DNA from 4 places in the Paenibacillus sp. FSL P4-0176 genome. Region 4 is predicted to be linked to each of the others. Evidence: a T-box and tRNA genes for the amino acid it is inferred to sense, from the RefSeq annotation. Region 4 holds a T-box; the other regions hold tRNA genes.
What was found. A T-box is a leader RNA that pairs with one kind of tRNA and senses whether it is charged. The one in region 4 lies ahead of leuS (leucine--tRNA ligase), so its partner is inferred to be a tRNA-Leu.
Positions count from the first base shown of each region.

Region 1: it has a tRNA-Leu gene. The T-box ahead of leuS (leucine--tRNA ligase) is inferred to sense a tRNA for this amino acid. The anticodon was not compared.
Region 2: it has a tRNA-Leu gene. The T-box ahead of leuS (leucine--tRNA ligase) is inferred to sense a tRNA for this amino acid. The anticodon was not compared.
Region 3: it has a tRNA-Leu gene. The T-box ahead of leuS (leucine--tRNA ligase) is inferred to sense a tRNA for this amino acid. The anticodon was not compared.

Region 1 is NZ_CP150242.1:6,377,608-6,382,810, forward strand. Features, by position in the region: gene ppc (phosphoenolpyruvate carboxylase) at 1-856, opposite strand, end outside; gene MKY95_RS29215 (WGxxGxxG family protein) at 1,434-1,781, shown strand; tRNA gene MKY95_RS29220 (tRNA-Gly) at 2,016-2,086, opposite strand; tRNA gene MKY95_RS29225 (tRNA-Pro) at 2,097-2,170, opposite strand; tRNA gene MKY95_RS29230 (tRNA-Arg) at 2,186-2,262, opposite strand; tRNA gene MKY95_RS29235 (tRNA-Gly) at 2,271-2,345, opposite strand; tRNA gene MKY95_RS29240 (tRNA-Leu) at 2,356-2,436, opposite strand; tRNA gene MKY95_RS29245 (tRNA-Lys) at 2,443-2,518, opposite strand; tRNA gene MKY95_RS29250 (tRNA-Gln) at 2,528-2,602, opposite strand; tRNA gene MKY95_RS29255 (tRNA-Val) at 2,612-2,687, opposite strand; tRNA gene MKY95_RS29260 (tRNA-Glu) at 2,695-2,766, opposite strand; tRNA gene MKY95_RS29265 (tRNA-Thr) at 2,777-2,849, opposite strand; tRNA gene MKY95_RS29270 (tRNA-Asn) at 2,853-2,928, opposite strand; rRNA gene rrf (5S ribosomal RNA) at 3,013-3,129, opposite strand; rRNA gene MKY95_RS29280 (23S ribosomal RNA) at 3,275-5,203, opposite strand, start outside.
Region 2 is NZ_CP150242.1:314,776-319,978, reverse strand. Features, by position in the region: gene iolD (3D-(3,5/4)-trihydroxycyclohexane-1,2-dione acylhydrolase (decyclizing)) at 1-1,519, opposite strand, end outside; tRNA gene MKY95_RS01495 (tRNA-Gly) at 1,912-1,982, opposite strand; tRNA gene MKY95_RS01490 (tRNA-Pro) at 1,993-2,066, opposite strand; tRNA gene MKY95_RS01485 (tRNA-Leu) at 2,074-2,152, opposite strand; tRNA gene MKY95_RS01480 (tRNA-Arg) at 2,170-2,246, opposite strand; tRNA gene MKY95_RS01475 (tRNA-Gly) at 2,254-2,328, opposite strand; tRNA gene MKY95_RS01470 (tRNA-Leu) at 2,339-2,419, opposite strand; tRNA gene MKY95_RS01465 (tRNA-Lys) at 2,426-2,501, opposite strand; tRNA gene MKY95_RS01460 (tRNA-Tyr) at 2,512-2,597, opposite strand; tRNA gene MKY95_RS01455 (tRNA-Thr) at 2,607-2,682, opposite strand; tRNA gene MKY95_RS01450 (tRNA-Phe) at 2,703-2,778, opposite strand; tRNA gene MKY95_RS01445 (tRNA-Asp) at 2,797-2,874, opposite strand; tRNA gene MKY95_RS01440 (tRNA-Met) at 2,900-2,973, opposite strand; tRNA gene MKY95_RS01435 (tRNA-Val) at 2,990-3,065, opposite strand; tRNA gene MKY95_RS01430 (tRNA-Glu) at 3,072-3,143, opposite strand; tRNA gene MKY95_RS01425 (tRNA-Asn) at 3,148-3,223, opposite strand; tRNA gene MKY95_RS01420 (tRNA-Ala) at 3,225-3,300, opposite strand; tRNA gene MKY95_RS01415 (tRNA-Ile) at 3,335-3,408, opposite strand; rRNA gene rrf (5S ribosomal RNA) at 3,447-3,563, opposite strand; rRNA gene MKY95_RS01405 (23S ribosomal RNA) at 3,638-5,203, opposite strand, start outside.
Region 3 is NZ_CP150242.1:6,052,625-6,057,827, reverse strand. Features, by position in the region: rRNA gene MKY95_RS28060 (23S ribosomal RNA) at 1-1,191, shown strand, start outside; tRNA gene MKY95_RS28055 (tRNA-Asn) at 1,258-1,333, shown strand; tRNA gene MKY95_RS28050 (tRNA-Ser) at 1,337-1,428, shown strand; tRNA gene MKY95_RS28045 (tRNA-Glu) at 1,438-1,509, shown strand; tRNA gene MKY95_RS28040 (tRNA-Val) at 1,577-1,652, shown strand; tRNA gene MKY95_RS28035 (tRNA-Met) at 1,670-1,743, shown strand; tRNA gene MKY95_RS28030 (tRNA-Asp) at 1,771-1,848, shown strand; tRNA gene MKY95_RS28025 (tRNA-Phe) at 1,944-2,019, shown strand; tRNA gene MKY95_RS28020 (tRNA-Thr) at 2,040-2,115, shown strand; tRNA gene MKY95_RS28015 (tRNA-Tyr) at 2,125-2,210, shown strand; tRNA gene MKY95_RS28010 (tRNA-Trp) at 2,217-2,290, shown strand; tRNA gene MKY95_RS28005 (tRNA-His) at 2,320-2,392, shown strand; tRNA gene MKY95_RS28000 (tRNA-Gln) at 2,416-2,490, shown strand; tRNA gene MKY95_RS27995 (tRNA-Gly) at 2,495-2,569, shown strand; tRNA gene MKY95_RS27990 (tRNA-Cys) at 2,576-2,649, shown strand; tRNA gene MKY95_RS27985 (tRNA-Leu) at 2,656-2,734, shown strand; gene MKY95_RS27980 (class I SAM-dependent methyltransferase) at 2,918-3,844, shown strand; gene MKY95_RS27975 (helix-turn-helix domain-containing protein) at 4,284-5,203, opposite strand, start outside.
Region 4 is NZ_CP150242.1:5,217,062-5,222,264, forward strand. Features, by position in the region: gene comER (late competence protein ComER) at 1-843, shown strand, start outside; gene leuS (leucine--tRNA ligase) at 824-3,268, opposite strand; T-box leader at 3,347-3,616, opposite strand; gene MKY95_RS24360 (aminoglycoside phosphotransferase family protein) at 3,729-4,685, opposite strand; gene MKY95_RS24365 (class I SAM-dependent methyltransferase) at 4,909-5,203, opposite strand, start outside.

The DNA.
Region 1 (5,203 bases), 1.2 Mb from region 4:
GCATCAACAGCGTCTGCCATGTTACATCTGAAGTTACCGAAGGATTTCCATCCCGGTCTCCACCGATCCAGGAACCGAACCGCAAATACGTCGGCACATGCCAGTCATGGTCAGGATAAAATTTGTTCAGGCAGCGTTCCAGCTCCTGATATACATCCGGAAGTACGTGGAACAACGTTTCATGAAAGTAATACATCCCGTTCCGCACTTCATCGAGTACAGTCGGTTTGCGGTCGCGAAGTTCATCTGTCTGCCAGAGTGTAATAACCTCATTCAGCAGCTTCTCACGCAACTGTTCACGTTCACGCAACGTCAGCGTAGGATTATCAAGTGACATGACATCTTCGGATATCCGTTTATGGATGTCCAGAATAACCCGGCGCATAGCTTCGGTTGGGTGAGCTGTCATAACGAGTTCCAACGACAAATCGTCGAGAATCTCTTCCACCTCTGTATGAGACAGTCCACGTTCCTTAAGATCCTGTACTGCTTTCTCAATCGATCCTGGCTGCACAGCGTCCCCAGCAGAACGTTCATAATCCCGTTTACGCCGGATCCGATGGTTTTGTTCAGCAATATTAACTAATTGAAAATAAATAGCGAAAGCCCGAATAACCTGGTGACGATTGTCCGAGTCTAATTCCTGGATCATCGTTTTGAACTCTGCATAGAGTTCTGGCAGAAATTCTGCACGCAACGACTTGCTCGTTTCCCGAATCTTCTCAACGATATCTAGAAGCTCCGTGCCGCCTTGATGGACAAGAACTTCTCCGAGTATATTGCCCAGGAACCGCACGTCTCGCCGAAGCAGGTTGTTGGATTGGCTTTTGCTGGCGGTTACCATAGTTTCAGTCATGCTTATCCTCCCATCTGATCGTTCCATTCGTACACGTAAATTTGACACCTTCATAACATCATACAATAAAATGGTACGAAAATCTTTATTTTTCTACTAGAAAAAATGGGGATTATCCCCGATTTACAGCACAAAAACACGCTTTTTTATTCATTTTCTTGTTCTGCTTCAATTAATGGTCATATACTGTCGCATGATACCTTTTTCACGTACTTTAGATAAATCAAAAGTCTCATACCTATTCTTAAAAACTCATAAATATACAGTTCTTTTAGATATGATCCCATGTACCTGATATTAAGGTTAAACCGCATAATTTCATTGTTTGAGAACAGATGATATACAAAGAAACATGACCGGCAAAGCAAGCTTTTGTATACTTTACCACAGTGACGCAATAAATTAAAGGTGTAATTATAATTTTCTTCCCACTACAGTCTGCTTACTAGGCAAGTTTCTTATGTATGTTGTTATTCAATTGGACTCAAAGGTATATCTTAACAGACTTTTTCTACATATTGTACTTGTCTTCTTGGGCAGATTAATCTGTAGCTCTTACTAAAAAGGAGGAATCCACATGATGAAGAAAGGTACAACAATTATTGCTTCCGTGCTTCTGGTGGCCGCGATGGCTGGCCCTGCTGCTGCTGATGGTCATATGTCCAAAGGAATGGATACAACCGGCTCACGTGTCCGGTCTTATCAGGACACCAACTACATGGACCGCACAAAAACTAATTCTAACATGAATATGAACATGGATGGAAACTACCGCAACAATGGTGACTATCGTACCAACAATGTTCGGGCAAACGCCACAACAACCGACCGTGACAACGGCATGGATTGGGGCTGGCTTGGTTTGTTGGGACTGCTTGGATTAGCAGGCATGCGTAAAAGAGTGACGGACCACAACGAACGTTAAATTGTGCGCTCTTCACTATACAATAGCTGCTACGTCTTAGAGGCAGCTCATCCACAAAGATAAACCGAAGAGCCAAGACCTCCCTATTTGGATAGTAAAGGGGTCTTGGCTCTTTTTTAAATAAACCTGTATTATACTTTACATAAATTATTATATAAAATAACTGCTGATTATTTCGTTAAATACAATAAAAAAGCCTCTGCATCTGCAAAGGCTCTTTCATTGTATTCTGTAAGCGGGTGATGGGAATCGAACCCACGCTATTAGCTTGGAAGGCTAAAGTTCTACCATTGAACTACACCCGCATAACAACAATCGGGATGACACGATTTGAACATGCGACCCCCTGGTCCCAAACCAGGTGCTCTACCAAGCTGAGCTACATCCCGATACTAAAAAAATAATGGCGCGCCCTGAGAGATTCGAACTCCCGGCCTTTTGATTCGTAGTCAAACGCTCTATCCAGCTGAGCTAAGGGCGCAGAAATATTGGAGCGGAAGACGGGAATCGAACCCGCGACCCTCGCCTTGGCAAGGCGATGCTCTACCGCTGAGCCACTTCCGCAAATAAAGGATGCGCGTGGAGGGACTTGAACCCCCACGTCAAAGACGCTAGATCCTAAGTCTAGTGCGTCTGCCAATTCCGCCACACGCGCATATGATGGTGAGTCATGAAGGGCTCGAACCTTCGACACCCTGATTAAAAGTCAGGTGCTCTACCAACTGAGCTAATGACTCATACTAAAATGGCTGGGGATATAGGATTTGAACCTATGCATGACGGAGTCAAAGTCCGTTGCCTTACCGCTTGGCTAATCCCCAATAAAAATATGGTGGAGGCTGAGGGGATCGAACCCCCGACCCTCTGCTTGTAAGGCAGATGCTCTCCCAGCTGAGCTAAGCCTCCAACTATATGACCCGTAGGGGATTCGAACCCCTGTTACCTCCGTGAAAGGGAGGTGTCTTAACCCCTTGACCAACGGGCCCCATTTCCAAAGCTCTCAACCGGGATCGAACCGGTGACCTCATCCTTACCATGGATGCACTCTACCTACTGAGCTATGAGAGCAAATGGCTCCCCGAACAGGGCTCGAACCTGTGACAACTCGATTAACAGTCGAGTGCTCTACCAACTGAGCTATCAGGGAATAATATGCATTTGCAGGGCAAATGCAATTCATCGTACAACGTCCACATGCAGAGCCTGTTTTCTATGTATGATGAAAGAGTTCGCTTGGCGGCGTCCTACTCTCCCAGGACCCTGCGGTCCAAGTACCATCGGCGCTAGAGGGCTTAACGGTCGTGTTCGGGATGGGTACGTGTGGAACCCCTCCGCCATCGCCACCAAACGCGATTTGTCGAAGCATAGCTTCTTAAAATCAGATATGGAACTGAAAATCATACACACGTTCTGTGATGTACCAATTTTCATTTCAGAGTTGTTGTTCTCTGAAAACTAGATTCGAAACGAAACACGCGAATTACAACTTGCTATTGGATAAGCCCTCGACCGATTAGTACTGGTCAGCTCCATGCATTGCTGCACTTCCACCCCCAGCCTATCTACCTCGTCGTCTTCAAGGGGTCTTACATACTGGGAAATCTCATCTTGAGGGGGGCTTCACGCTTAGATGCTTTCAGCGTTTATCCCGTCCGTACATAGCTACCCAGCGGTGCTCCTGGCGGAACAACTGGTACACCAGCGGTACGTCCATCCCGGTCCTCTCGTACTAAGGACAGCTCCTCTCAAATTTCCTACGCCCACGACAGATAGGGACCGAACTGTCTCACGACGTTCTGAACCCAGCTCGCGTACCGCTTTAATGGGCGAACAGCCCAACCCTTGGGACCTACTTCAGCCCCAGGATGCGATGAGCCGACATCGAGGTGCCAAACCTCCCCGTCGATGTGGACTCTTGGGGGAGATAAGCCTGTTATCCCCAGGGTAGCTTTTATCCGTTGAGCGATGGCCCTTCCATGCGGTACCACCGGATCACTAAGCCCGACTTTCGTCCCTGCTCGACTTGTAGGTCTCGCAGTCAAGCTCCCTTATGCCTTTGCACTCTTCGAATGATTTCCAACCATTCTGAGGGAACCTTTGGGCGCCTCCGTTACTCTTTAGGAGGCGACCGCCCCAGTCAAACTGCCCACCTGACACTGTCCCCGCACCGGATTACGGTACCAGGTTAGAACCTAGATACGATCAGGGTGGTATCCCAACGTTGCCTCCACGCAAGCTGGCGCTCACGTTTCAAAGGCTCCCACCTATCCTGTACAGATCGTACCCAAATTCAATATCAAGCTGCAGTAAAGCTCCATGGGGTCTTTCCGTCTTGTCGCGGGTAACCTGCATCTTCACAGGTATTAAAATTTCACCGGATCTCTCGTTGAGACAGCGCCCAAGTCGTTACGCCATTCGTGCGGGTCAGAATTTACCTGACAAGGAATTTCGCTACCTTAGGACCGTTATAGTTACGGCCGCCGTTTACTGGGGCTTCGGTTCACAGCTTCGGATTGCTCCTAACCACTCCCCTTAACCTTCCAGCACCGGGCAGGCGTCAGCCCGTATACTTCGCCTTACGGCTTCGCACAGACCTGTGTTTTTGCTAAACAGTCGCTTGGGCCTTTTCACTGCGGCCCCCTCGTGCTATTCACACTACCGGGGCACCCCTTCTCCCGAAGTTACGGGGTCATTTTGCCGAGTTCCTTAACGAGAGTTCTTCCGCGCGCCTTAGAATACTCTTCTCGCCTACCTGTGTCGGTTTGCGGTACGGGCACCATCACCTGGCTAGAGGCTTTTCTTGGCAGTGTGAGATCATGACCTTCGCTACTATAATTTTCGCTCCCCATCACAGCTCAGCCTTACAATGTGCGGATTTGCCTACACATCAGCCTTACTGCTTAGACGGACATCCATCAGTCCGCGTCACTACCCTACTGCGTCCCCCCATTGCTCATAACGGCTTACGGTGGTACAGGAATTTCGACCTGTTGTCCTTCGACTACGCCTTTCGGCCTCGCCTTAGGTCCCGACTTACCCTGAGCGGACGAGCCTTCCTCAGGAACCCTTAGGCTTTCGGCGGATCAGATTCTCACTGATCTTTTCGTTACTCATACCGGCATTCTCACTTGTATAATGTCCAGCGCTCCTTACGGTACACCTTCAACCCTTATACAACGCTCCCCTACCCCTGATGCAAAGCATCAAGCCATAGCTTCGGTGGTGTGTTTAGCCCCGTTACATTTTCGGCGCAGAGTCACTCGACCAGTGAGCTATTACGCACTCTTTCAATGATGGCTGCTTCTAAGCCAACATCCTGGTTGTCTGTGCAACTCCACATCCTTTCCCACTTAACACACACTTGGGGACCTTAGCTGATGGTCTGGGCTGTTTCCCTTTTGACAATGGATCTTAGCACTCAC
Region 2 (5,203 bases), 2.4 Mb from region 4:
GTAAATTATGAATACATTGGAATCCATTGTTGTTGAATAATAAAATAGTCATCTTCTTCTGTTCCTGCAAACTGGTCACAAACTCCGAATGCAGCATCAGATAACTGCCATCCCCTACCATGGCGTACACTTCACGATCCGGCTCGGCAAGTGCTGCTCCGAACGCTCCACTTACCTCGTACCCCATACAGGAGAACCCATACTCCATGTGATACGTCTTTGGTTCAGCCGCACGCCACAGACGATGCAGATCGCCTGGCAGACTGCCCGCCGCACACACTATGACGGAGGATGGATCAATGGTCCGGTTAACGATGCCAACTGCTGTAGTCTGTGCCAGCCCTGCTTCATGTTGAGCTGCATACAGCCGATCCACTTCTGCATTCCACTCAGCGCGGAGATCAGCGATTTCGGATGCACCATATGCACTTCGGTATTGTCTTTCCTGCAATTCCTTTTGCAAAGCCTGCAATCCTTCGCGTGCATCTGCCAGAATGGCTTCTCCGCCTAACTTGGCGGCATCCATGCCGTTCAGGTTGATGTTGATGAATGAAGCTTCTGGGTGCTGAAAAGCAGAGCGGGACGCCGTCGTGAAATCCGAGAACCGCGTACCGACGCCGATCACAACGTCTGCTTCTCTCGCCAGCCTATTGGCTGCCAGAGAGCCGGTAACCCCGATTGCCCCCACATTTAGTGGGTGGTCCCAAGAAACTGCGCTCTTGCCCGCCTGCGTCTCGGCGATCGGAATACCAAATGCCTCGGCGAACTCCAAGAGTTGAACGGACGCCTCAGAGTACAACACACCGCCGCCTGCAACGAGCAGCGGTTTTCTGCCTCGGGCAATCTGCTCCGTTGCCCGCTCAATGGCTGCCTGTACCGGGGGACGACGATCCAGATAATGTACTTTGCGGGCAAAGAAAGATTCCGGGTAATCGTACGCTTCTGCCTGCACATCCTGCGGCAATGCGAGCGTTACTGCTCCCGTCTCTGCTGGATCGGTTAGCACACGCATCGCCTGTGTAACAGCAATCATCAACTGTTCGGGACGAACAATGCGATCCCAGTACTTGCTGACGGCTTTGAATGGATCAGTTGCTGAGATTGTATAATCACTGCTCACTTCCAACTGCTGAAGTACCGGGTCCGGTTCCCGTGTAGCAAAGTTATCTCCAGGAAGCAATAAAACCGGAATCCGGTTCACCGTTGCAGTAGCTGCCGCTGTAATCATATTCAAAGCACCAGGTCCAATGGATGTTGTACATGCATAAATCTGTCTACGGTTCTTCTGCTTGGCATAAGCCGCTGCCGTATGCACCATGCCTTGTTCGTTCTTGCCTTGCATATACGTCAGGCTTCCCGGACTGCGCTCCAGCGCTTCTCCAATGCCTGTTACATTGCCATGTCCAAAAATACCGATGATTCCCTTCACAAACTTGGTTTCCACCCCGTCAACCGAGATATATTGCTGATCCAGGTATCGAAGCAGTGCCTGAGCCATCGTTAGTCGAATTGTATTCATGAATTGATCGCCGTCCTTTCCTTTACGGGTTAAGCGCTTAATCTACGTTAAGTTTAAGCGCCTTACCCCTAAAGGTTAAGCGCTTAATTGATATGGTATTACAGGTTAATGATTTACGCAAGCTATTTTTGTAAGCGTTTTTATAAATTGTGATAAAGAAAAGATATTCTTGTGTTCGAACATGTGTTAGACCTTCTCTATTTGAACACTTCCACAATGACTAAGGACAGACTTAAAAGAGAGGGAAATATATCGTGAGGATGGGATACATGCTGGTACATGATATTCAGCCAAATAATCCGTGGTCTTTGTATAAAATCATGGAATATATGCCTGTGAATGCAAAAAAAGAAAGATACGGTGAGTACCGTCTCTTTCTTTTTCAATATATAAGCGGGTGATGGGAATCGAACCCACGCTATTAGCTTGGAAGGCTAAAGTTCTACCATTGAACTACACCCGCATAACAACAATCGGGATGACACGATTTGAACATGCGACCCCCTGGTCCCAAACCAGGTGCTCTACCAAGCTGAGCTACATCCCGTTATCTATACCGGCGAGAGGACTCGAACCTCCACGGTTTCCCACTCGATTTTGAGTCGAGCGCGTCTGCCATTCCGCCACGCCGGCATAATATGAAGTTATAATGGCGCGCCCTGAGAGATTCGAACTCCCGGCCTTTTGATTCGTAGTCAAACGCTCTATCCAGCTGAGCTAAGGGCGCAAAATATTGGAGCGGAAGACGGGAATCGAACCCGCGACCCTCGCCTTGGCAAGGCGATGCTCTACCGCTGAGCCACTTCCGCAAATAAAGGATGCGCGTGGAGGGACTTGAACCCCCACGTCAAAGACGCTAGATCCTAAGTCTAGTGCGTCTGCCAATTCCGCCACACGCGCATATAATGGTGAGTCATGAAGGGCTCGAACCTTCGACACCCTGATTAAAAGTCAGGTGCTCTACCAACTGAGCTAATGACTCATAGAAAAACTGGTGGAGGATGATGGATTCGAACCACCGAACCCGTACGGGAGCAGATTTACAGTCTGATGCGTTTGGCCGCTTCGCTAATCCTCCAGGATTACATGGTGCCGGCGAGAGGACTTGAACCCCCAACCTACTGATTACAAGTCAGTTGCTCTACCAGTTGAGCTACACCGGCGTATTACATGGTGTTATAAATGGTGGCTCGGGACGGAATCGAACCGCCGACACGAGGATTTTCAGTCCTCTGCTCTACCGACTGAGCTACCGAGCCTTACTACATTAAAAAAAATGGCGGAACCGACGGGATTCGAACCCGCGATCTCCTGCGTGACAGGCAGGCATGTTAGGCCAACTACACCACGGTTCCAGATCACTTTCTCAAGGAAAGTTAATTGCGGGGGCAGGATTTGAACCTGCGGCCTTCGGGTTATGAGCCCGACGAGCTACCGGGCTGCTCCACCCCGCGTCGTTATAAAGTTATATGGTGGAGGCTGAGGGGATCGAACCCCCGACCCTCTGCTTGTAAGGCAGATGCTCTCCCAGCTGAGCTAAGCCTCCATATTATGACCCGTAGGGGATTCGAACCCCTGTTACCTCCGTGAAAGGGAGGTGTCTTAACCCCTTGACCAACGGGCCTTACTGGCTCCCCGAACAGGGCTCGAACCTGTGACAACTCGATTAACAGTCGAGTGCTCTACCAACTGAGCTATCAGGGAATGGTGGAGCCAAGCGGGATCGAACCGCTGACCTCCTGCTTGCAAGGCAGGCGCTCTCCCAGCTGAGCTATGGCCCCATACTCTGGTGTATTTCTTGTTGTGGTCTTGCTATGGGCCCTGGTGGACTCGAACCACCGGCCTCACCCTTATCAGAGGTGCGCTCTAACCAACTGAGCTAAGGGCCCTTATCAATTTTCGAAAAAAAATACCCCAATGGGGTTTCGCTTGGCGGCGTCCTACTCTCCCAGGACCCTGCGGTCCAAGTACCATCGGCGCTAGAGGGCTTAACGGTCGTGTTCGGGATGGGTACGTGTGGAACCCCTCCGCCATCGCCACCAAACGCGTAGCTTACATTTCAGAGATCGTTCTCTGAAAACTAGATTCGAAACGAAACACGCGAATTACAACTTGCTATTGGATAAGCCCTCGACCGATTAGTACTGGTCAGCTCCATGCATTGCTGCACTTCCACCCCCAGCCTATCTACCTCGTCGTCTTCAAGGGGTCTTACATACTGGGAAATCTCATCTTGAGGGGGGCTTCACGCTTAGATGCTTTCAGCGTTTATCCCGTCCGTACATAGCTACCCAGCGGTGCTCCTGGCGGAACAACTGGTACACCAGCGGTACGTCCATCCCGGTCCTCTCGTACTAAGGACAGCTCCTCTCAAATTTCCTACGCCCACGACAGATAGGGACCGAACTGTCTCACGACGTTCTGAACCCAGCTCGCGTACCGCTTTAATGGGCGAACAGCCCAACCCTTGGGACCTACTTCAGCCCCAGGATGCGATGAGCCGACATCGAGGTGCCAAACCTCCCCGTCGATGTGGACTCTTGGGGGAGATAAGCCTGTTATCCCCAGGGTAGCTTTTATCCGTTGAGCGATGGCCCTTCCATGCGGTACCACCGGATCACTAAGCCCGACTTTCGTCCCTGCTCGACTTGTAGGTCTCGCAGTCAAGCTCCCTTATGCCTTTGCACTCTTCGAATGATTTCCAACCATTCTGAGGGAACCTTTGGGCGCCTCCGTTACTCTTTAGGAGGCGACCGCCCCAGTCAAACTGCCCACCTGACACTGTCCCCGCACCGGATTACGGTACCAGGTTAGAACCTAGATACGATCAGGGTGGTATCCCAACGTTGCCTCCACGCAAGCTGGCGCTCACGTTTCAAAGGCTCCCACCTATCCTGTACAGATCGTACCCAAATTCAATATCAAGCTGCAGTAAAGCTCCATGGGGTCTTTCCGTCTTGTCGCGGGTAACCTGCATCTTCACAGGTATTAAAATTTCACCGGATCTCTCGTTGAGACAGCGCCCAAGTCGTTACGCCATTCGTGCGGGTCAGAATTTACCTGACAAGGAATTTCGCTACCTTAGGACCGTTATAGTTACGGCCGCCGTTTACTGGGGCTTCGGTTCACAGCTTCGGATTGCTCCTAACCACTCCCCTTAACCTTCCAGCACCGGGCAGGCGTCAGCCCGTATACTTCGCCTTACGGCTTCGCACAGACCTGTGTTTTTGCTAAACAGTCGCTTGGGCCTTTTCACTGCGGCCCCCTCGTGCTATTCACACTACCGGGGCACCCCTTCTCCCGAAGTTACGGGGTCATTTTGCCGAGTTCCTTAACGAGAGTTCTTCCGCGCGCCTTAGAATACTCTTCTCGCCTACCTGTGTCGGTTTGCGGTACGGGCACCATCACCTGGCTAGAGGCTTTTCTTGGCAGTGTGAGATCATGACCTTCGCTACTATAATTTTCGCTCCCCATCACAGCTCAGCCTTACAATGTGCGGATTTGCCTACACATCAGCCTTACTGCTTAGACGGACATCCATCAGTCCGCGTCACTACCCTACTGCGTCCCCCCATTGCTCATAACGGCTTACGGTGGTACAGGAATTTCGACCTGTTGTCCTTCGACTACGCCTTTCGGCCTCGCCTTAGGTCCCGACTTACCCTGAGCGGACGAGCCTTCCTC
Region 3 (5,203 bases), 840 kb from region 4:
AACTTCGGGAGAAGGGGTGCCCCGGTAGTGTGAATAGCACGAGGGGGCCGCAGTGAAAAGGCCCAAGCGACTGTTTAGCAAAAACACAGGTCTGTGCGAAGCCGTAAGGCGAAGTATACGGGCTGACGCCTGCCCGGTGCTGGAAGGTTAAGGGGAGTGGTTAGGGAGCAATCCCGAAGCTGTGAACCGAAGCCCCAGTAAACGGCGGCCGTAACTATAACGGTCCTAAGGTAGCGAAATTCCTTGTCAGGTAAATTCTGACCCGCACGAATGGCGTAACGACTTGGGCGCTGTCTCAACGAGAGATCCGGTGAAATTTTAATACCTGTGAAGATGCAGGTTACCCGCGACAAGACGGAAAGACCCCATGGAGCTTTACTGCAGCTTGATATTGAATTTGGGTACGATCTGTACAGGATAGGTGGGAGCCTTTGAAACGTGAGCGCCAGCTTGCGTGGAGGCAACGTTGGGATACCACCCTGATCGTATCTAGGTTCTAACCTGGTACCGTAATCCGGTGCGGGGACAGTGTCAGGTGGGCAGTTTGACTGGGGCGGTCGCCTCCTAAAGAGTAACGGAGGCGCCCAAAGGTTCCCTCAGAATGGTTGGAAATCATTCGAAGAGTGCAAAGGCATAAGGGAGCTTGACTGCGAGACCTACAAGTCGAGCAGGGACGAAAGTCGGGCTTAGTGATCCGGTGGTACCGCATGGAAGGGCCATCGCTCAACGGATAAAAGCTACCCTGGGGATAACAGGCTTATCTCCCCCAAGAGTCCACATCGACGGGGAGGTTTGGCACCTCGATGTCGGCTCATCGCATCCTGGGGCTGAAGTAGGTCCCAAGGGTTGGGCTGTTCGCCCATTAAAGCGGTACGCGAGCTGGGTTCAGAACGTCGTGAGACAGTTCGGTCCCTATCTGTCGTGGGCGTAGGAAATTTGAGAGGAGCTGTCCTTAGTACGAGAGGACCGGGATGGACGTACCGCTGGTGTACCAGTTGTTCCGCCAGGAGCACCGCTGGGTAGCTATGTACGGACGGGATAAACGCTGAAAGCATCTAAGCGTGAAGCCCCCTCAAGATGAGATTTCCCAGTATGTAAGACCCCTTGAAGACGACGAGGTAGATAGGCTGGGGGTGGAAGTGCAGCAATGCATGGAGCTGACCAGTACTAATCGGTCGAGGGCTTATCCAATAGCAAGTTGTAATTCGCATGTTTCGTTTCGAATCTAGTTTTCAGAGAACGATCTCTGAAGCATATTCCCTGATAGCTCAGTTGGTAGAGCACTCGACTGTTAATCGAGTTGTCACAGGTTCGAGCCCTGTTCGGGGAGCCATATGGAGAGGTGTCCGAGCTGGCCGAAGGAGCACGATTGGAAATCGTGTAGGCGTCACAAGCGTCTCGAGGGTTCGAATCCCTCTCTCTCCGCCATAATATTAAGGCCCGTTGGTCAAGGGGTTAAGACACCTCCCTTTCACGGAGGTAACAGGGGTTCGAATCCCCTACGGGTCATAATAACTTCAAAAAAAGAAGTTGATTTTTACAACAAGATTATGGTATGATCATAAATGTGTTGTTCGGAGGCTTAGCTCAGCTGGGAGAGCATCTGCCTTACAAGCAGAGGGTCGGGGGTTCGATCCCCTCAGCCTCCACCATATAAACTTTATAACGACGCGGGGTGGAGCAGCCCGGTAGCTCGTCGGGCTCATAACCCGAAGGCCGCAGGTTCAAATCCTGCCCCCGCAATTATACTTTCCTTTGAGAAAGTGATCTGGAACCGTGGTGTAGTTGGCCTAACATGCCTGCCTGTCACGCAGGAGATCGCGGGTTCGAATCCCGTCGGTTCCGCCATTTAATCTTTACATGAGGCAAACTGTTCACTACATCTGCTGTATGGCACTGATGCCCTATATAAAGTGTAAGGAATTAAGATTAGACTTTATTATGGCTCGGTAGCTCAGTCGGTAGAGCAGAGGACTGAAAATCCTCGTGTCGGCGGTTCGATTCCGTCCCGAGCCACCATTTTTAAAATAATTTAATATGCCGGTGTAGCTCAACTGGTAGAGCAACTGACTTGTAATCAGTAGGTTGGGGGTTCAAGTCCTCTCGCCGGCACCATGTAATCCTGGAGGATTAGCGAAGTGGCCAAACGCATCAGACTGTAAATCTGCTCCCGTACGGGTTCGGTGGTTCGAATCCATCATCCTCCACCAGTTTTTAGGGGCATAGTTTAAAGGTAGAACAACGGTCTCCAAAACCGTTGGTGTGGGTTCAATTCCTGCTGCCCCTGCCAATTAAATTTTTAGAAAATAACCTTTTATGGCGGTCGTGGCGAAGTGGTTAACGCACCGGTTTGTGGATCCGGCATTCGGGGGTTCAATTCCCCTCGATCGCCCCTTTGTTTTTTCATTTTTTTATTGGGGATTAGCCAAGCGGTAAGGCAACGGACTTTGACTCCGTCATGCATAGGTTCAAATCCTATATCCCCAGCCATTATGCGGACGTGGCTCAGCGGTAGAGCATCGCCTTGCCAAGGCGAGGGTCGCGGGTTCGATTCCCGTCGTCCGCTCCAAAATATGGCGCCATAGCCAAGTGGTAAGGCACAGCTCTGCAAAAGCTTTATCCCCAGTTCGAATCTGGGTGGCGCCTCCAGCATATGCCGGCGTGGCGGAATGGCAGACGCGCTCGACTCAAAATCGAGTGGGAAACCGTGGAGGTTCGAGTCCTCTCGCCGGTATATTGAATAGCCCTACATGTTGCTTATGCAATGTGTAGGGCTATTTTTATTTTATATGAAACGATTTATGTGCAGTAAGAAAATCTAGAGTAAGAGAAGATGGACGTTAATAAAGATTGACGTATGATTATATTGAGTATATTGTAGATAAGTAAAGTCTTTAATATGGAGGAGTGAAGTAGAGTGACTAATGGAAAAAATGTATCGGATACAGATCTGTTATTTGATCTTTCTGTATGGGAAGAGGCATGGAAGAATCGTCCGAGAAGTTCAAAATATAAGAAGAAAAGCGTCCCCTCTAATATAGAAGAAGCTTTTGAGCGATGGGCCAGGGATTATCATGCACAGTCGTTCACTGAAGAAGGAAAGCAGCGTTCTGAACGCATTATGGGCTGGATTGAAAACCAGGGTGTGGAATTCGCAGGATTATCCATTTTGGACATTGGAGCCGCTTCAGGCATATTTACCATTCCTTTTGCAGAAAAGGGGGCAAGTGTGACCGCAGTTGAGCCTTCTGAGTTGCTTGTCTCCCTTATGAAAGAGACGATACCTCCAGCTCTGGAATCCAAAATCGAAATCGTAAACGAACGATATGAAGAAATCTCCATTAAGGATAAAGGCTGGGAGAAGAAATATGACTTTGCATTTGCATCCATGTGTCCGGCGATGTCGGATTGGGAAACGATTGAGCAGGCGATCAATTGTGCCCGGAAGTATGTGTATATAAGTACTATGGCGGGACAGAAGGAACACACACTAATGAATGAACTTAAGGATGTACTGGGTGTAACTTCTTCACACAAGGCCGGTGATATGGGGTATATCCAACAGTTGCTGTATTTGAAGGGCTATTCTTATACGATGATCATTACGAGAGAAGTTAACTCATTTGAAGTACCGGTGGAAGAGATTATCGAGAAGCTGCCAGAATGGCTTAATACGTATGAGTTACCATCGGATGAAGATTCCCTCAGATTGGCTGAGGATTACATTAGCGATACGTACAAGGATAGTACGGTGACCTTCTCACGTGGAGGAAGATTTGGTAAAATTCTAATTCAACTTGAACAGCCCAATATGAAAACAGTTCGCACTAAGGATAAGCGCTAAATCGCATAAGCGTGGCACGTGTAATGATAATCAGGAATTGAGACGGAGACAATGTAGTCTAACGTCTAAGATGACACTAGGAAGCATCACAACGCTGTGCCAAAAGATGAACGGTTGAAACATAGAAGTTAAGATTGCAGAAGTAAAGTTGTAATTGAAGGGAGCAGGTTATGTGCTCCCTCTTTTTTGAAGCCACTAATTCATCGACCGCTTTGAACCAGACCCTCGTTTATTTAGAGCTGTTCGAGACAACGAAACAAAACACAGACCTAGTTTTCAGAGAATGATCTCTGAAGCATATTCCCTGATATTTCAGTTGGTAGAGCACTCCACGGTTAATCGAGTTGTCACAGGTCTGAGCCCTATCCCTGTTCGGGGAGCTATACGGATAGGTATCCGAGCTGGCCGAAGGAGTACGACTTACTATCGTGCTCCTTGTCTAATTTCTGTTCGATACTTCTGCTTTCTGCTTACGCTCCCGATACTGGCCGGGGGTGATTCCTTCCCATTTACGGAATGATCGGATAAAGTTTTGCGGATTGTTGTACCGAAGTCGTGCTGCGATATCTTTAACGGTTAGATCACTTTCGTCCAGCCATTTTTTAGCGATATTAAATCGGTACTTGGTCAGATATTCACTAAATGCACAGCCTGTCTCTTTGCGGAAAACACTACTTAAGTAGTTGGCATTGTAGTGAAGCTTCATAGCACATTCCTCAAGCGTCAGATCCTTATCATAATCTTGATGAATCATGGCAATCATTTTCTCAGATATATGCTGATACTGGGCATATTGTCTCGCTTTAAAAACCTGAATGACGGGCAAGATGACTTGATGGTTAAACCACTCCTCAACTTCAGCAGCGTACTGCAAAGCATGAAGTTCATGAAACATCGAACCACGACCTTGGGAGATCTGTCCGAGTCGTATGCCGGATTCCTGAGTCATTTGCAAAATATGCGTGAGTAGCCTCGTAAGAGCCACCTCATACTCCTCCGGTGTAACCTCCATACCAAAGATCACTTCAAGCAGTTGTTTCAGAAGAGCAGAGGCCTGGGCTTCGTCCGCATTTTGAATAGCTTGGATCAATGAATATTCCAATGATTCCGGGTAGATAATGGACCAAGTGGGAGTGTAATGATCTATGTTCTCATATTGAAAAATAATGCCTGTTCCCAGCTTCATCCGATGCCTTAGTGCTTCCATGGCTTCTGTGTAAGCTTGAGAGATGTGATATAGAGAGCTGTGCGGCTGGCTGAATCCTATACTGACTTGAAGAGCTAGAATCTTATCCATCTGTTGTTGTAACTGGTCTGTTAATACATATAGCTGCTGTGAAAAAATAAACTGATCCTGTT
Region 4 (5,203 bases):
AAGGTTGGATTTATCGGAACCGGCAGCATGGGCAGCCTGCTAATCTATGCCCTGATCCAATCGGGTGCACTTGAGCCCCGGCAGATCGCGGCCAGCAATCGAACCCCGTCCAAAGTACGTCAGTTATCCCTCCGTTACCCCGGTCTGCATGAATCCCAGAGCAATCGGGAAACGGTGATCCGAAGTAATATCATCTTCCTGTGCGTGAAGCCGCTTGAATTCAAACATGTTATTGACGACATCCTGCCTGTCGTGAATCCCAATCATATAATTGTCTCGATCACCAGTCCCGTGCAGCTGCGACATCTGGAATCTTCACTTCCTTGCAAAGTCTCCAAGGTAATTCCCAGCGTCACACACCAAGTCGGCAGTGGAGCATCCCTCTGCATACATGGCGAACGAATGACCAGTGAAGACCGCGCTGTGTTGGAAAGTCTGCTCAGTCATATAGGCAGGCCGTACCAAGTGGATGAAGCCTGTACACGAATTACATCCGACTTCTCCAGCTGCGGACCTGCATTCATATCGTTCTTTTTGGAACAGTGGATCGAAAGTGCAGTGAAGCTGACAGGCATCAAAAGGGCAGATGCCTGCGCTCTGGCTGGCGAAATGCTCCTGGGAACAGGCAAGCTGCTCACCGAAGGAGGATACACCCCGCAAGAGCTTCAGGCTCGTGTCGCTGTACCTGGCGGTATTACCGCTCAGGCACTCGCACTGCTGAAGGTTAGTCTTGACGGTGTTTTCGACAACCTGATCCACACGACACATGACAAATATGATGAAGATTTGTTAAAGCTGGATGAACTATTCCGAGCCGGTGAGATTAACCGGCAACAATATTAACGAGTTTGCCTGGAACGGCAATGACCTTACGAATGGTCTTGCCTTCCAGCGCCTGCTTAACAGGTGCCAGCTCCATCGTAAAGTCCTGCATACCCTGTGCATCCAGATCCTTCGCGATTGTAGCACGAGTTACAATTTTACCATTTACCTGAACAACGATTTCTACTTCCGCATCCACTGTCATGGACTCATCATATTCAGGCCAAGCCACGTAAGAGATTCCACCTTCATGACCCAAACGGCTCCACAGTTCCTCTGCCATATGTGGTGCCAGTGGTGACAACAGCTGCACAAATTTCTCCATCGCTTCACGAGGCAGTGTGTCCGCTTTGTATGCATCGTTGATGAAAATCATCAGCTGGCTGATGGATGTGTTGAAGCGCAGATGTTCCAGATCTTCCGTAACTTTTTTGATCGTTTTGTGAGCAGTCCGTTTGAACTCATCCGTTCCACCGTCCACCGTAATCTTGTCATTGATGGCTCCTGTGTCTTCGTTAATGAAGAGACGCCATACACGTGACAGGAAGCGGTGCATGCCTTCAACCCCGTTTGCATTCCACGGTTTTGTCGCTTCCAATGGTCCCATGAACATCTCGTACAGACGCAATGTATCTGCACCGAATTCATTCACGATTTCATCCGGGTTAATGACATTACCACGAGATTTACTCATTTTCTCATTATTGGTACCCAGGATCATACCTTGGTTGACCAGTTTGTGGAAAGGCTCTTTGGTCTCCACAACACCCAGATCATACAGCACTTTGTGCCAGAAACGAGCGTACAGCAAGTGAAGTACGGCGTGCTCTGCTCCGCCAATGTACAGATCAACTGGCAGCCACTGCTGCTGTTTCTCCTTGGAGATCAGTTCCTTGTCATTGCGCGGATCGATAAAGCGCAGGTAATACCAGCAGCTACCCGCCCATTGTGGCATGGTATTGGTCTCGCGACGTGCCTTCATTCCCGTTTCCGGATCTACCGTATTCACCCACTCCGTAACATTCGCCAGTGGTGATTCTCCTGTACCCGAAGGTTTGATCTGGTCGATATCAGGCAGCAGCAGTGGAAGTTGATCCTCAGGTACTGTCTTCATCGTTCCGTCTTCCAGATGCAGAATCGGGATTGGCTCACCCCAGTAACGCTGACGGCTGAACAGCCAATCGCGCAGACGATAGGTCACTTTCCCTTGTCCTTTACCGTTCTCTTCCAACCAAGCAATCATCTTGGCAACCGCTTCTTCATTATTCAGTCCGTTCAAGAAATCGGAATTCACATGTGCGCCATCACCCGAATATGCCTCTTGTGTAACGTCTCCACCTTGAATAACCTCGATGATATCCAGACCGAACTGCTTCGCAAATTCCCAGTCACGCGCATCATGACCCGGAACTGCCATAACCGCACCTGTGCCGTAACCTGCAAGAACGTAATCAGCAATCCAGATCGGCAGTTTTGCACCATTAACAGGGTTGATTGCATAAGCGCCAGTGAATACACCTGTTTTGTCTTTGGCCAAATCTGTACGTTCCAGATCACTCTTACGAGAAGCCTGCTCCTGATAAGCCTGAATCGCTTCACGTTGGTCATCGGTTGTAATTGCTTCTACCAATTCATGTTCTGGAGCAAGTACTGCAAAGCTCGCACCGAACAATGTGTCCGCACGGGTAGTGAACACCTTGATAACTTCCTCGCGACCCTCAATGGCAAATACAACTTCCGCACCTGTTGATTTACCGATCCAGTTGCGCTGCATATCCTTGATGCTTTCAGACCAATCCAGCTCTTCCAGGTCTTCCAACAGACGCTCTGCATACTCGGTAATTCTCAGAACCCATTGACGCATCGGTTTGCGTACAACCGGATGTCCACCACGTTCACTCTTGCCATCAATAACCTCTTCATTAGCAAGTACCGTTCCAAGGGCTTCACACCAGTTAACTGCAACTTCATCCACATAAGCCAAGCCTTTATTGTACAGCTGAATAAAGATCCATTGTGTCCATTTATAGTATTCAGGGTCCGTTGTGCTGATCTCACGATCCCAGTCATAGGAGAAACCAAGCGATTTGATCTGGCGACGGAAATTGTCAATATTACGGAATGTAATATCTCGTGGATGTTCACCTGTATCCAGTGCATGCTGCTCAGCAGGCAGACCGAAAGCATCCCAACCCATTGGGTGCAATACGTTGTAACCGCGCATACGTTTGTAACGGGAAACGATATCCGTTGCCGTATATCCTTCCGGGTGACCTACGTGCAGACCTGAACCGGATGGATAAGGGAACATATCCAGTGCATAAAATTTCGGTTTAGCAGGGTCCTCACCCGTTTTAAACGTTTTATTTGCATCCCAATATTGCTGCCAACTTTTTTCCATGACTTGTGGCTGATAGCCGTGTTTCGGCTGGTTATTCTCACTCATCTATTGTTCCTCCTTCAGGTTATTCACTTTAGCTTTAATTGCAACAAAAAAACCTCAGCATCCCGTAGCGTTTGCAGCGCTAGGGACGAGAGGTTGAATTCCCGTGGTACCACCCTAGTTAGTGGACGAACGTGCTTCGTCATCCACTCCCTTTGGACCTGTAACGGCGGTTAACCGATGCGGATTTCCATTCCTGAACCCAAGCTTTATACAAGCAGGTTAAACAGAATGGTGTAATCACCGCATTTCTCCAAGGCGAGTTCGCAAATCACTGTCAACCGGCTTGCACCAACCGCCGGCTCTCTGTTATGTACAGGAATTACTACTGATCCTTATCATCGAAATATGTATACAATATCGGGACCATTATATAAAAAAGCAAGCCCAAAGTCAATATTACACGTTATAATGACCCTTTTAAGTCACACGGTTCGTACCGTTCAATAATACTCGTTGCTGTTCAGGATAACCGAAAACGCTCAATGCCTTCCTCCAGATTATGAATGGTCCAATTCACATGTTCCTGATTATCATATTGACGATAAGCGCACTCAATGCGCAGCACCAGATCAAAGTACAAGTCATAGAGACTTCTTCTTTTCAGCTCACTTTCAGTCGTAATCTCATGCCCATACCCTTTCACAAAACCGGGTGTATAGTTAAAATGACTGAAATAATGCTCCATCAGAGGATCTGCCCACAGTGAACGTTCAAAATCAATAATCGCTGTGATACGACCTTTGTCTACTAGAACATTGCCATCCCACAGATCCCAACTCACAAGAACAGGTTCTTTTACATCGTCCAGCACATCCGATTTCTCTTCAATCAAGCGTCTCAATTCAGGATAATCGATTGAAAATTTAATTCCGGCTTCTTCCCCGTCGGTAAGAATATCATCCATCAGATTCATAAATGCTTCTTTCCATGTGGAATAACGCTGTTTTTGCTCCGAGAAATATCCAAACTGCTCCCCCTTGATTTCATTAATTCGACGATTGTACCGACCGAGCTGATGTTCAATGGCCTCCTGTTCTTCCGCAGAATATTGATCCTTGACCTGATTATAGGGCGCTCCAGACATGTACTCCATGATAAAATAACGCGCTGAAGCCATAGTTAACGAATCATCATAAGCCAACACTTGGGGTACGGGAACATCCTGTAGCTCCGTGATGAGGCGTAGTGCCTCAACCTCAGCAATCATGAGATCCTGTTCACAACGCATCAGATTTGTCGAAGCCGACGGTGCAATTTTCAGTACCACTCGCTGTTCGTCACTAAGTGTGATGAGATATGCATGATTGGCCCAGCCATCCACCATTTCCTTGTAGTCCTCTATACTTGCAGAGAAATGCTGCTCTATTATTGCATCCAACTGTTCTGACGAAAGTCTTGTTTTATATGTACTTTCCATTTTTCTACACCTCACATTGACAATTGATTTATTTTCTCAGAAAACGCTTTCTATCCAACCATTATGGCCTCGTTTATTATAACAGGCAATACTTTTTGTCACGTGATTATGTCTTTTCTTGCATTCCTTTATCCTATTTAAGAATATTGCTATTCATTCTCCATAAAAAATCAAACAAAAAACTGCCCTTATGCACCATAAGGACAGTTCTCATTATTCGCTCTTACTTCACAGCCACGTAGAACAAGCGCTGTGCGCTGTCTCCGGCCTCTTTCCATTCAAAATCCGCATATACCTTCACGTCTCTAAAACCTGCCTTGGATAACTCCAGCTTCATCCAGTCCGGGTTATATGCACGCTGGACATGAACTTCTTCAAACCGCTGGTACATATCCTTGCTACCATCATCCACACGCGAAAAAATACTGAGATGATGTTCAATCTCACAGCGATCCTGATCCAGATCACATGTCCAAATATACGACACGGAGCGCTCATCCAGTACAAAAGGCTGCTCT